2 regions of the Ralstonia chuxiongensis genome follow, and region 2 is predicted to be linked to the other one. Evidence: predicted binding sites of a transcription regulator. Region 2 holds the regulator's gene; the other holds the start of a gene.

Region 1 (7,259 bases), on a different contig from region 2:
CCATGGCAATGCGGCCTGCGTCCGTCTCCGGCACGAAGAAGGTCATGTAGACGTCGGAAAGATCCACGAGATTGAGCAGGCGCCCGCCACCGGCCAGAACCTCACCGGGCTGGGCGATGCGGTATTGCACGCGGGCGTCGCGCGGGGCCGTCAAGGCGCTGTCATCGATATCCGCCTTGATGCGCAGTACGGTTGCGTCGGCCGCCTTGACGGTGGCACCGGCGCCGGCCACCTGCGTACGGGCGGCCAATACGGCGGCCTGCGCCGCCTCGGCTTGCGCGCGGGCCGCCACAAGCGCGGCCTTGGCGCTGCGCACCCGGGCGCGGTCGTCGTCCAGCTCCTGCATCGACGAGGCCCCTTCGTTCGACAGCGTCTCGGACCGTGTCAACCGCCGTTGCGCGGCATCCAGATCGCTCTCACGCAGGGCGATCTGCGCCAGTGCGGCCTGCCGGTCAGCCTCTCGTACAGCCACCTGGGCCTGTGCACTTGCCACGGCAGAAACCGATTGCTGCCGCCGCGCCTGAGCTTCGTCGCGCTGCGCCTCCAAGGTCTGCACCTGCATGTGCGCAAGCGGCTGGCCGGCCCGCACGAAGTCGCCCTCATCCACAAGGATGTCTTGCACGCGGCCGGGAAGCTTGGTGGCTACGTCGATTTCGGTGGCCTCGATCCGGCCGTTGCCGCTCACAAAGCCCTTTCCGGGCCCGTCTTGCCGCAAGGCCTTCCATGCGAACGCCCCACCGGCGACCACCAAGGCGGCAGCGAGCAGCGCAATCCATCGTTGTCGGGGAGTCGTGGTCATGGTGTTGGTTCGCCCGATACGCGCGGTGGCGGCGTCGGGCTCAGATGGGGTTGCGGATCGGGTGCGGATTCGACAGCTTGCGTGCCGCCGCCCAGCGCCGCATACAGGCCAACGCGGCTCGACAGAAGCGCGCGGCGCACCTGCACCAGTTGCTGCTGAGCGGCAAGCAAATCGCGCTGGGCGTCAAGCACCTCGAGGAATGTCGATGCGCCGGCGTCGAAACGCAGTTGTGACAGCCGAGCGCGTTCGGTCTGCGCTGCTAGCGCGGCCTTCGCAATGTCGAGCTGTTCGGCCACCCACTTGCGTGCGGACAGCGCGTCGGACACGTCGCGGAAAGCGCTCTGCACGGTCTTCTCGTAGGCAGCCACGGCAAGGTCTCGGCGGGCTTCTGCCAAGTCAAGGTTGCTGCGTAGCTTGCCGCCTTCAAACAGCGGGAGGCTGATGCTGGGTGCAAAAACCCAGGCGCGCGTACCGGGCGCAAACAGATTGCCCAGTTCCGGGCTGATCGTGCCGTAAGCGCCGGTCAGGGCCACGCGTGGGAAAAACGCCGCCCGTGCAGCACCGATGCTGGCATGCGCAGCACGCAGGCGATGTTCCGCAGCCACAATGTCCGGGCGCTGCGCCAGCAGGTCGGAAGGCAGGCCCGCGCGTAGCTCCGCCAGCATGCGGTGCTCGTCAAGTGGCTCAGAAACCGGTGGCAAGTCGATCGGCTTGCCGACAAGCAAGGCCAGGCCGTGCGCCTGCGCGTCCCGCGCCTGCTGCAATTGCGTCAACAGCGCCTGCGCCTGGGTCAGCAGGGTCTCGACCTGCGTTTGGTTCAATCGTGAAGTCGCCCCCACTGCCACACGACGCGAGAAGATGCGCAGTGTCTCGGTTCGGCTATCCACGGTTTGCTGCGCCAGCGCGATGCGCTCGTCCAGTTCACGCAATACAAGGTAGCTGTCGGCCACCTGCGCGATCAGCCCAAGCGCTACCGCACGGCGCGCGGCGTCGGAAGCCACATAGCTTTCCAGTGCGGCGTCGTTGAGGTTGCGTACGCGCCCCCAGAAATCGATCTCCCAACTGGAGACACCGGCGCCCACTTGGTATTGCGTTACACGCATCGGCGTGCCGAACGGGCTCAGGTCCGCCGGAATGCTCAGGCGGCTGATGCCGGCCTGCGCGTCGAGGTGCGGAAATATCTCCGCCCGCTGGATGCCAAACGCGGCACGCGCCTCTTCCACCCGCAGCACGGCGGTGCGCAGGTCGCGGTTATTCTCCAGCGCCTGAGCGATCAACGCCTGCAGGCGCTTGTCCGTAAAGTACGCCTGCCAGCCGGTGGCGGAGGCAGACAGGCCATCCCGGCCATCGTCGGCGTCGTAGTGCTGAGCCACGGGCAAGGCAGGTGCCTCGTAAGGCGGCGCCATCGAGATGCAAGCCGACAGGGCCAGCGCAGTGGCAGAGGCCACCATGGCGGCCATACGCGTGCCGGCGTACCTGCCGCATGCCCGGCGTTGTTTCTCCACACGCATCTATTTCTCCAGCACGTAGGTGCCGGGCGCATCGGCCAGTGGCAGCAGTCCGGGTACGCCCATCTTCGGCGGTTTGACCGCTGTAGCGCCCGATGCATGCGCGACCAGCCATGCATCCCATGCTGGCCACCATGAACCGTCGGTGGTGGGGGCCGATGCCAGCCAGTCATCTGGCGCCGCTGATGTCTCGCCGACGTGGCGTGTCTGCATCTGGAACCGCCGATGCGAGTTGGCCGGCGGGCTGACGATGCCGGCGTTATGACCGCCGCTTGTCAACACGAACGTCAGCTCCGACTCGGTCAAGTGATGCAGCTTGTAGACCGAGCGCCATGGCGCCACGTGGTCGGTCAACGTGCCCACAACGAAGATCGGCAGGTCGATGTCGTTAAGGGCCACCGGCTTGCCGTTGACGGGGTAGCGGCCCTCGCTCAGGTCGTCGTTCAGAAACAGATGCCGCAGATACTGGCTGTGCATCCGCGCGGGCATGCGCGTGGCATCGGCGTTCCAGGCCATCAGATCGTTCATGGGTGCCCGATCGCCCAGCAGGTATTCACCCACCACCCTCGACCACAGCAAGTCGTACGAGCGCAGCATCTGGAAGGCTCCGGCCATCTGGCTGGCGCGTAAATAGCCGGTCTGCTCCATCTGCGCTTCCAGCAGACTGACCTGCGCCTCGTCGATGAACAGGCCGAGTTCGCCCGGCTCGCAAAAGTCTGTCTGTGCGGCAAAGAGCGTCATGGATGCCAGCCGCGCATCGCCATCGCGCGCCATGGCAGCCGCGGCAATGGCCAATAACGTGCCCCCGAGGCAGTAACCGGTGGCGTGGACGCGCTGGCCCGGCACGATGGCATTGACGGCATCGAGCGCGGCAAAGACACCGAGCTTGAGGTAGTCATCCATGTCGAGGGTGCGATCGGCCTCGTCGGGATTTTTCCAGGAGATGCAGAACACGGTATGGCCCTGCTCTACCAGATAGCGGATCAGCGAGTTCTGCGGAGACAGATCCAGGATGTAGTACTTCATGATCCATGCCGGCACGATCAGGATGGGCTCGGCCTGGACCTTGCTCGTGGTCGGCGTGTACTGGATCAGTTCGATCAGGCGGTTGCGCAGGACCACCTTGCCGGGAGTGATGGCAACGTCGCGGCCCACCGCAAAGCGTTCAGTGCCGGCGGCCGGCGCGCCGCTCATGGAGCGCTCCAGATCGTCAAGCGCATTGAGCGCGCCACGCACGAGATTGGTGCCGTGCTGTTCAAAGGTCCGGCGCAGAACAATCGGGTTGGTTACCAGTTGGTTGCCCGGTGACATCATGTCGAGCCATTGACGTGCAGCAAAGGCAACCACGTCCTCATGATGTTTGGCGACACCCCACACGCCGCGCGTGGCCGCCTCCCACCATTGTTCGGTCAACAGGAAGGACTGGTGCAATACGTTGAACGGCCACAGGCGCCACTCGTCCGCCGAGAAACGACGGTCGCGGGCCGGCGGCTGGACGCAAAGGCACACGTCCTGAGGGCCGGACGCCATACAGTCCCGGATGTAACGCTCGAGTTGTTCGGCCTGCGTCAGCGCCAGGCGGCACAGATCCAGCCGCTTCCCAGGCGAGACGGCAAGATGCAGCGCCCAATCAAGCAACGCTAGTTGCATTGATGCGAGGGACAGCGAATTCGATGTGCGGGCAAGAGCAGCGTGAAACGGCAGATCGATCGGCAGATCGATCTGTTCTGCAGTCGATGAAGACGGCACGGGGGCGGTGCGCATAGTTGGGGCGTCAAACGATTGCCAATATGCGATCCATTAGATGCCAGCGGCTACCGACCAGACTTGACGCACCTCAAACCGGGACAAGAGCGCGGACTCTAGACAGTGTCAAAGAAATGACATCTGCAGTTTCCTGCCAGTCGTCACAGAGGCTTCGCCCGCGCCTTACGGGCCTAAATGGGTGTGTTAGAGTCCGGCGGGGAAAACGTGACGATCTGCAAGATCGGCCCCATATTTCCATCGCTCCCAACGTTGTACCCGCGAATCTGTTGCACCAACAGGATGCATTGGGCGCATGGCGTGGGCGTCGCGAGACGAGATGACTTCCCCACCTGTCAGGCCAAAATAGCCAAAGGGCAGCGCAATCTCCTACGAACGGCTCGGCAACGCCATTTGTGGTTGAGATATTGATCCGGATTGACATCGGCGCGCTCGCGGCCCCGGCCCACCTGCCTCGTCATCGAGGCGCAACGAACAATCCATTTAGAGAAAATCGTGTTCACTTGCATCAACCAGAGCTGCGGCACGCAGTGGGAGCTGTCCGACGTCGTCATCAAGGATGAGGGCCAAGGGCCGCTGTTCCGCTGTGCGCTATGCGGCGCGCGCAACTATCTCAAACGCGTCGAAACCAAAGACGGCCGGGTCATCTACAAGCAAATCGAAGGCAAGCCGCTCAAGTGATCCAACGCAACGACATGACCATCGAACCAACCGCCACGCCCTTCACCACCCTAGCGCTCGCCCCGGCCGTGCTCGCGAACCTTGCGCAGCTCGGCTACACCGACATGACGCCGATCCAGGCTGCAAGCCTGCCCATCGCGCTTGCGGGCCACGATCTGATCGCGCAGGCAAAGACGGGCAGCGGCAAAACGGCAGCGTTTGCGCTGGCACTGCTCGCACGGCTCGACGCGCGCAGCTTCGACGTGCAGGCGATGGTGCTCTGCCCGACGCGCGAGCTTGCCGATCAGGTTGCGCAGGAAATCCGCCGCCTGGCACGCGCCGAAGAAAACGTAAAGGTACTGACGCTCTGCGGCGGCACACCGATGCGCCCGCAGGCGGCGAGCCTCGAACATGGCGCGCACGTCATCGTCGGCACGCCGGGGCGCATCATGGACCATCTGGAGCGCGGCAATCTCGCGCTCGGCGCACTGAAGACGCTCGTGCTTGACGAAGCAGACCGCATGCTCGACATGGGCTTCTTCGATGACATCGCGACGGTCGTGCGCCAATGCCCGCCTGATCGACAGACGCTGCTGTTCTCGGCGACCTATCCGGAAGGTATTGCGAAGCTGAGCCAGCGCATTCTGCGCAATCCAAAAGAGGTGAAGCTCGAAGAGCGCCACGACGACAGCAAGATTCGCCAGCGCTTCTACGAGGTGACCGACAACAAGCGGCTGCATGCGGTCGGGCTGCTGCTCAAGCACTATCGGCCGGTGAGCACGCTCGCGTTCTGCAACACGAAGCAGCAATGCCGTGACCTGCTCGACGTGCTGCGCGCTCAGGGCATCCACGCGCTGGCGCTGCATGGCGAACTCGAACAGCGCGAGCGCGATCAGGTATTGATCCAGTTCGCGAACCGCAGTTGCTCGGTGCTCGTGGCAACGGACGTTGCCGCGCGCGGGCTCGACATTGCGCAGCTCGAAGCGGTGATCAACGTTGACGTGACACCCGACCCCGAAGTGCACGTGCATCGCATTGGCCGCACGGGCCGCGCCGATGAGAACGGCTGGGCGCTGAGCCTCGCGAGCATGGACGAGATGGGCCGTGTCGGCAACATCGAGCAGGCCCTCGGGCGCGAGGTCGAATGGCACAAGCTCGACGAGCTGGATACCGGCAATGACGCACCGCTGCTGCCGCCAATGGAAACGCTACAGATTCTCGGCGGACGCAAGGAGAAGATCCGCCCCGGCGATGTGCTCGGTGCCCTGACAGGCGACGCCGGCTTTCGGGGCGACCAGATCGGCAAGATCAACGTGACCGAATTCTCGACCTACGTTGCGGTCGACCGCGGCATCGCACGCGAGGCGCTGCGCAAGCTCAACGGCGGCACGCTGAAGGGCAAGAAGGTCAGGGTTCGGCTCATGGACGAATGACCCCCTGCCCCTGCGCAGTTACCGGTTGCCGCTCGTAGGAAGAGCGCGATTCAACCCAGCATGGCAGCGGCAACGCCCGCCGCCGCACAAAACGCCACCACAATCAGCGGTGGCGTTTTCCATCGCGTCAGCAGCAGGAACGCAATCGCCGCGACGGCAAAGTCGCTCCATGACCGCACGGCGCTCGTCCAGACGGGTGTGTAAAGGGCAAAAGCCAGCAATCCAACGACTGCGGCATTCACACCCGCCAGCAGCGCCGCCATGGAAGGACGCGCGCGCAACGCCTGCCAGTAAGGCAGCGCCGCGATGACCAGCAGCAGGCCCGGCAGAAAAATGCCCACCGTGGCAAGCGCAGCCCCGGCCCAGTGATTCAGCCCCGGTCCGATCGTCCAGCCAAGGAAAGCGGCGAAGGTGAACAACGGCCCGGGCACGGCCTGCGCGGCGCCGTAGCCTGCCAAGAAATCGTTCGACGTGACCCAACCCGTCGCGACCGTCTGATGCTCCAGCAGCGGAAGCACGACGTGCCCGCCCCCGAAAACCAACGCGCCCGAACGATAGAACGCGTCGAACACCTTGGCGGGCATCCACGGATGAAGACCTGCAACAACCGGAAGCCCGAACAGCAGCGCGCAGAAGAGCACCAGGCTGACGATGCTCGCCACGTGAGACACGCGGAATGCAGCCCCCTGCTCCGCCCTCGGAGCACCACTCGCCGGACGGGACGATCGGCATAACATCAGCCCCAGTACGGCGCCAAGCACGATCACGACAAGTTGCGCGTAAACGGTCGTCAACGCGCTGAGCACGGCGATGCTGATCAGCGCGATACCTGCGCGCTGCCAGTCAGGACAAAGCTTGCGCGCCATGTCCCACACGGCCTGCGCCACCACCGCAACGGCAACCAGCTTCAAACCGTGGATCAGGCCCGCGCCAATCGGGCCGCCCAAGCTCGGCGCGAGCATCGCAAAAACCAGCAGCAGCAAGACGGAGGGCAGCGTAAAGCCGCACCATGCTGCCAACCCGCCACGCCATCCCGCCCGAAGCAGCCCGACGGAAAACCCCACCTGGCTGCTGGCAGGCCCCGGCAGAAACTGG
Region 2 (7,259 bases):
ATCGCCGCCATGTGGGTTGCCGGCGTGATGCAGGGCCTGATGTGGCGCGCCACCGAGGCTGACGGCACGCTGACCTACAGCTTTGTCGAAGCGGTCAAGGCAACGTACCCGTTCTACCTGATTCGCTTGGCTGGCGGCCTGTGCTTCCTGGGCGGCATGCTGCTGATGGCATTCAACGTGTTCAAGACCATCCAGGGCAGCAAGGCAATCGATGCACCGATTCCTCAATCGGCCCAGACCCCGATGGTCGCAGCTCAGTGAGGAGGGGAACATGAGCAATCAATCCAACAAGTTTTTCTCGCACGAGACGCTGGAAAAGAACATCGGCTTGCTGATCGTGATGACGCTCGTCGTCGTCAGCATTGCGGGCCTGGTGCAGATCTTGCCGCTGTTCTTCCAGCATTCGACCACTGAACCGGTCAAGGGCATCGCCCCGTATTCGCCGCTGCGGCTGGCGGGGCGCGACATCTACATCCGCGAAGGCTGCGTTGGCTGCCACTCACAGCAAGTGCGTACGCTTCGCGCCGAGACCGAGCGCTATGGCCACTATTCGCTGGCTGGCGAGTCGGTGTTCGATCACCCGTTCCTGTGGGGTTCCAAGCGCACGGGCCCGGATCTGGCGCGCGTTGGGCAGCGCTATTCGGACGACTGGCATCGCATCCACCTCCGTGATCCGCGTGAAGTGGTGCCCGAGTCGAACATGCCGTCATATGCGTGGCTCTCGAAGACGCCGCTGGATAACAGCGACATCGAGAAGAAGATGCATGTCCTGCGTCAGCTGGGTGTGCCGTACACGGATGCCCAGATCGCCGGGGCGCGCGAGCAACTCGCGGGCAAAACGGAAGAAGACGCCGTGGTCGCCTATCTGCAAGGCCTTGGCGTGGAGCTGCGTAACGTCCGGGACGTGGCTGTTGCTCCGGCCGCCGCGCCTGCCACCGTTGCAGCGAAGGAGTAAGCCATGGCCACGCTGAGTGCAATTGCGACTGCCGTCTTCCTCGTGCTGTTCGTCTGCATTACCTGGTGGGCATTCTCCGCGCATCGCCGCGGTGCGAATGCGGAATCGGCCATGCTGCCGTTCCTGCTGCCCGATGAGGCCGAGGTCGCCGGTGCGCACGCAGACGCGTCGCGCCCGCATCAATAAGGACACAGAATCATGAGCGACTTCATTTCGGAGTTCTGGGGGTATTACATCGCAGCGATCGCCCTAGTCGGCATCGTGTGGTGTGTCTGGTTGCTGTTTTCGCAGCGGCGCATTCAGATTGCGCCCGGTCATAGCGCGGGCGAGGACACCGGCCATGTATGGGACGGCGACCTGCGCGAACTGAACAATCCGCTGCCACGCTGGTGGATGTGGATGTTCCTGCTGTCGTGCATCTTTGCGTTGGGGTACCTGATCCTCTACCCGGGGTTGGGTTCATACGGCGGCGCGCTTGGTTTCTCGACACGGGGCGAATTGGCGGCGCAGCGCGCTGCAGCCGATGCACAGGTCCGTCCGGTCTATGAGCGTTATGCCAGCATGGACATCAAGCAGATCGCCGCCGACCCGCAGGCCCATGAGATTGGCCAGCGCCTGTTCCTGAACAACTGCGCGCAGTGCCATGGCTCCGACGCTGGCGGCTCGAAGGGCTTCCCGAACCTGACCGACAGCGACTGGCTGTACGGCGGCGAGCCCGAGACGATCCTGACCACTATCACCAAGGGGCGTCACGGTGTCATGCCCTCGCTGGCTGCGGTGGTGGATGGCAACCAGGCTGTCAACGTGGCCAACTACGTGCGCTCGCTGTCGGGCCTGTCTTACGACCCGATCAAGGCAGCGCGTGGTGAACCGACGTTCAAGTCGGTCTGCGCGGCCTGCCACACGGCAAGCGGCAAGGGCAATCAGACACTTGGCGCACCTAACCTGACCGACCGCGTCTGGCTGTACGGCAGTTCGGAAGCAACCATCGTCGAGACCATCCTCAAGGGTCGTGACAACACGATGCCGGCACACGAGAACCTGCTCTCACCAGAGAAGATCCGCATGCTGGCGGCCTACGTCTGGGGTCTGTCGAATAGCAATACGAGTCACGAGCAATGAGCGACAAAGAACCAGCCTGGCGCCCGATGACGCCCGCCACCGCGGCGGCGGGCGCCGACGACGCCCCCACCGAGCAGATGCTCTATGAGGTCCGGCGCAAGATTTATCCGCGCGCCGTGACCGGCGCCTTTGCGCGTTGGCGAGTCTGGCTGGTTCTGGCCACGCAAGCCATCTTTTATGGCTTGCCGTGGTTCCAGTGGAACGGTCGCCAAGCGGTGCTGTTCGACCTGGGCGCCCGCAAGTTCTACCTCTTTGGCCTCGTATTGTGGCCGCAGGATGTCATCTATCTGACGTTGCTGCTGGTGCTGTCGGCGCTCGCGCTGTTTCTATTTACGGCGGTGGCGGGGCGGCTCTTTTGCGGCTATGCCTGTCCGCAGACGGTCTACACCGAGATTTTCATGTGGATCGAGCGGCACATCGAAGGAGATCGCTTCGCGCGCATCCGCCTCGACGGTGAGCGTTGGAGCCTGCGCAAATTCCGCCTGAAGGCCGCAAAGCATTCGGCCTGGATCCTCATCGCCCTGTGGACGGGCTTTACCTTCGTGGGTTTCTTCACGCCGATCCGCGATCTGGGCATGGAGACCTGGACGCTGTCGCTCGGTCCTTGGCAGACATTCTGGATGTTGTTCTACGCATTTGCGACGTGGGGCAACGCTGGTTTCATGCGCGAGCAAGTCTGCCGCTACATGTGTCCCTACGCTCGTTTCCAGAGCGTGATGGTCGATCCCGATACCTACGTCGTCACGTATGACACGCAGCGCGGCGAGCCGCGCGGCAGCCGTTCGCGCAACGCCGATTTCGAAGCCCAGGGTCTGGGTGCTTGCGTCGACTGCAGCATCTGCGTGCAGGTGTGCCCGACCGGCATCGACATCCGTCAAGGGCTGCAATACGAATGCATCGGTTGTGGCGCCTGCATTGACGCCTGTGACCAGGTCATGGACAAGATGCGCTACCCGCGCGGTTTGATCCGCTACACGTCGGAACGCGCGATGCTTGATCGGCTCAGCCCGAAGGAAGCCCGGCGACATCTGATGCGTCCGCGCGTGCTGATCTATACCGGGATCATGCTGGTGCTCTTCACCGGGTTCATCGTGGCATTGGCGATGCGGCAGCCGCTCAAGGTTGACGTGATTCGTGATCGTGGTGCGCTGGCGCGTGAAGTGGACGGCGGCAAGATCGAGAACGTTTATCGCCTGCAACTGATGAACGCGTCCGAGCACCCCATGCGCGTGACCATCACCGCCGAGGGCATGCCGGAACTGGACGTGGAGGGCGGTCGCGGCGAATCGACCACACTGGAACTGCCGCCAGCGGCTAACCGGCTGCTGCCAGTGCGCGTGCGCCGGCCGGCCGACGATGCCGCCCCCGGCTCGCACAAAATCCGTTTCGTCATCCATGCAGACAGCGGTAGCGACAGCCTTGTACTGCGCGAACCGTCGAGCTTCATCGTGCCGCGCTGATGCGGCATCCCCAACAGGAGGCAACGATGCACGCAACGCAATCTTCCGCACAGGCCCGTCCTTGGTGGCGCGAGCCGTGGCCGTGGCTGCTGATGGCAGGGCCGTTCGTCGCCATGGTCGGCTGCGGCGTCACCATTTGGCTGGCGATATCGCATCCCGATGCTGTTATTCATGACAACGTCGTGCGGCGCGGTTTGGTCGTTGAAAAGACGACGGGCGCACCGGCGCATGCCATTCACACGGAGGCCCGATGAAGCGTCGACTGCTGATGTGGATTCTGTGGCCGGCATTTCTGTCGGCGGCCCTGGCTGAGCTGGTGGTCTTCGCGGTGGTAGACCCCGTCGATCTGCGCTTCTTCGGCGAGCAGATCACGGTGTCGGCCCAGGCGGTTTACACCGTGTCCTTCTTTGTGTTCTGGTTGCTGTGCGCATTGTCGAGCGCGTTGACGCTCTATGTGTCGCCGGGCATTGGCAAGCTGGAAGCGCATGAACACCCGCTCGTCTGAGCGGGAGCCATGAAAGGCAGCTTAGGCCGCCTGACCGCTCATGACCTGGCGCAGGCCGGCCAGGTCGATCAGCTTGACGTGGCGTTGGCGGATCTGGATGAGACCCGCTTCGGCAAAGCGCGAGAACAGGCGGCTGACGGTTTCGAGCTTGAGACCCAGATAGCTGCCAAGTTCTTCGCGGCTCATGCGCAGCACAAACTCGGTCGACGAATATCCGCGCTGGGCCGAACGCTTCGAGAGGTTGAGCAAGAATGCTGCGAGACGCTCTTCCGCACGCATGGAGCCCAGTGTGAGCAGCATCAGATGATCCTGCGAAATCTCCTTGCTCATGATGCGCAAGAACTGATGCTGCAGCGAAGGCAGCCGGCGCGAAAGGTGCTGCAACTCGTCGTAGCGCACCACGCAGACTTCGGTATCTTCAAGCGCGGTGGCGTCCGACACGTGGCGCATATCGCCAATGCCATCGAGCCCGACGATTTCACCCGGCAGGTGGAACCCTGTGATCTGATGCCGACCGTCTTCAAGCGTCAGATGGGTTTTGAGTGTGCCGAAACGAATGCCGTAAACCGCCTCCAGCGGCTCACCCAGAGAATAGAGCGATTGCCCCTTCTTAATGCGGATGCGCTCGCCGACCAAATCGTCCATCTTGCGCACGTCATCCGAGTTCATTCCCACCGGCAGGCAGATTTGCCCGAGTACACAGGTGGAACAACGCGAGGCTTGGTCGGTAAGTGCGATTCGAGTGAGCACGGGCGGGGGCGAATTTCGGGAAGGTGAAATGAGTAATTCTTGTTTTACAGCGCCAGCTTATTATAACGGCGACCTTCTTGTCCTCGGACATTTCCGATGCGGCAAAACGCGTCAATTACGCTTGGTTCGCAACAGTAAGACAAAAACCTTGGTCCATATCAAAAGAGCGTCAGAAAGATGAGTGCCGCGGCGCTTGTGAGCGTTTTCCTGATTGCATTGCTCGGCGGTGTGCATTGTCTGGCGATGTGCAGCGGTATCGCACTCGCAGCCGAACGTGGCGCTGTGGCGGTGCGGATCGTGTCCCGTCGCCGGCTTTGGTTTGAACAGGTCGTCATGCATGCCGGCCGGCTGACCACCTATGCGTTGCTGGGCGCAATCATGGGTGCCATGGGCGCGACCGTCTGGCGCCAGCAATGGCTGCCGATTCAACGCGGCTTGTTTGCGTTCGCTAGCGCATTGCTGGTCGCCTACGGGGTTTTGCTGCTTGTTCGGTCCGCAGGGGATGCGTGGCGCAGTGTGTGGCTTGAACGCTTGCTTGGCCGCGTGGCAGGAGGCCTGTCTCGAGGCGCCGCCACGCTGGGCGGTAGGCTGCAGCGTCAGCCACCGTTACTGCGCCGCTATCTCACGGGTATGGCGTGGGGGCTGGTGCCGTGTGGGATGGTCTACGGCGCATTGGCTGTGGCGTTGTTGGCAGGCAACGCCGCTTCCGGGGCCGTGGTCATGCTCGCCTTTGGTGCGGGTACGCTGCCCAACCTGCTGATGATGTCTGGTCTGGCTGGGTGGCTGCGTGGGCTGTCGCGCCAGCGATGGGCGCGGGGCGCGGCCGGCATCGCCATCGCCGGGTTTGGGGTCTGGGGGCTGGCTCACGCAATCTGGTTGCCGGAGATGCTTAACGCACACGGATTCTGTCTGGTGCTGTAGGCGTTCAGGCAGGCAAAAATTGCCAATCGTCCCATGATAGGAGGCTAGGACATCTTCCCGGTTGCGGCGCTGCTGGAAATTGCCCTACAATCAACCGCAATTCGATTCGCCACCCGCGCAAATCAACAATCCTAAGCGCGGCGCCAAGCGATGCCATCCAGCGGTAGAGTCCCCTGGACAGTCGATTCGGGCGGGCTGCCGTTCTTCTTGGTAGTCGTCCGGCGCAGTATCCGTCCCCATGGCGGCGGAAGAAATTGCCCTTGTGGTGCCTGACCGGCACCGGATCAACTCGCTCCTCCGGCCCTACTTTGCGGGCACAGCCACTGCGTTTCGGTGCAGGCTCCAATTGGATGATTGGCCTTCGCGCGCCGGGCCCGGGCGGGCAACAGCATTCAGAAATGCCGCGTGCTTCGCGGTGGGACGACAAACCTCAAGCGTGACGGCGACTGGCCGTGCGCGAGCAATGACGAGCCGCTCAACCCGATGAATACCCAAGAGGCGAAGATCGTCCTCGAAACCGCGCTGATCTGCGCGCAGGACCCGTTGCGAGTCAATGACTTGCGCAAGCTCTTCGACGAAGATGTGTCCGCAGACACCATCCGTGTGCTGCTCGAAGAGCTGCGCCAGGATTGGCTGAATCGAGGTGTCGAACTGGTCGCGCTGGCCTCCGGCTGGCGCTTGCAGAGCCGCCCGGAAATGCGCGTGTATCTTGATCGGCTGCACCCGGAAAAGCCGCCCAAGTACTCGCGCGCTGTGATGGAAACGCTGGCGATCATCGCTTATCGTCAGCCGGTCACTCGCGGCGATATCGAAGACATTCGCGGCGTGACGGTCAACACGCAGGTCATCAAGCAGATTGAAGACCGTGGCTGGATCGAGGTCATCGGTCATCGCGACGTGCCGGGCCGCCCCGCGCTGTATGCGACGACCAAGCAGTTTCTCGACGACCTTGGCTTGCGCTCGTTGGACGAACTGCCGCCGCTTGAAGATGCCCGCGCCCAAGCGCAGGCGAGCTTGCTGGAGCAGGGCGCCATCGAGTTTGAAGGCGGTGCAATTGCGGTGGAAGAGCTGACGGCGCTCGTCAACGACGCGCCGGAAGGTGCTGGGAGCGCCGAGGCTTCGGTGCAGGAATCGGCTGCATTGCCGGTTGCCGAGGCTTCCGTTGAGGTAATCGCTGAAACGCCGGCGCAGTCTACTGAGGGTGCGGCGGGTGGTGAGCTGGCATTGGAAACCGAGTCGCAAGCGGTGAGTGCGACCGAGGTTCCATCCGAAGATGAGTACAAAACACCGGTCGAGCCGCCTGTGGCTCCCGCCAATGAACATTCGTAACGCCATGCCTGCCGCACAGTCGGCGCATGGCCTGAACCCCTAGATTTTTTGAAGACGTTGTGAGCACCCAGTCAGACTCCATGGATACACGTATGCCGGCCGACGCCGACGCTCAGCCGCCGCGACAAGACGGCGGTGATGGGACTGAGGCCGCGCCTCGTCGCAAGGGATTGCGCCGCGGCTTGCGCAATCTGGTGGCTTCGCGCCGCCAGCAGCA

The links. The regulator FNR, encoded in region 2, switches genes on or off when oxygen is low (the NO sensors DNR and NnrR bind a similar motif). The targets are predictions, from matches to a motif close to TTGATNNNNATCAA.
Region 1: the regulator FNR is predicted to act here: its motif matches at 4,135-4,148, upstream of NKG59_RS01085 (PHA/PHB synthase family protein).

Annotation. Positions count from the first base shown of each region.
Region 1 is NZ_JAMYWC010000001.1:254,422-261,680, forward strand. It holds gene NKG59_RS01075 (HlyD family secretion protein) at 1-799, opposite strand, end outside; gene NKG59_RS01080 (efflux transporter outer membrane subunit) at 796-2,310, opposite strand; gene NKG59_RS01085 (PHA/PHB synthase family protein) at 2,311-4,071, opposite strand; gene NKG59_RS01090 (hypothetical protein) at 4,567-4,752, shown strand; gene dbpA (ATP-dependent RNA helicase DbpA) at 4,767-6,164, shown strand; gene chrA (chromate efflux transporter) at 6,215-7,259, opposite strand, start outside.
Region 2 is NZ_JAMYWC010000003.1:672,591-679,849, forward strand. It holds gene ccoN (cytochrome-c oxidase, cbb3-type subunit I) at 1-261, shown strand, start outside; gene ccoO (cytochrome-c oxidase, cbb3-type subunit II) at 272-955, shown strand; gene NKG59_RS12440 (cbb3-type cytochrome oxidase subunit 3) at 959-1,141, shown strand; gene ccoP (cytochrome-c oxidase, cbb3-type subunit III) at 1,154-2,077, shown strand; gene ccoG (cytochrome c oxidase accessory protein CcoG) at 2,074-3,537, shown strand; gene NKG59_RS12455 (FixH family protein) at 3,564-3,791, shown strand; gene NKG59_RS12460 (hypothetical protein) at 3,788-4,042, shown strand; gene fnr (fumarate/nitrate reduction transcriptional regulator Fnr) at 4,064-4,792, opposite strand; gene NKG59_RS12470 (sulfite exporter TauE/SafE family protein) at 4,970-5,713, shown strand; gene scpB (SMC-Scp complex subunit ScpB) at 6,197-7,042, shown strand; gene NKG59_RS12480 (pseudouridine synthase) at 7,135-7,259, shown strand, end outside.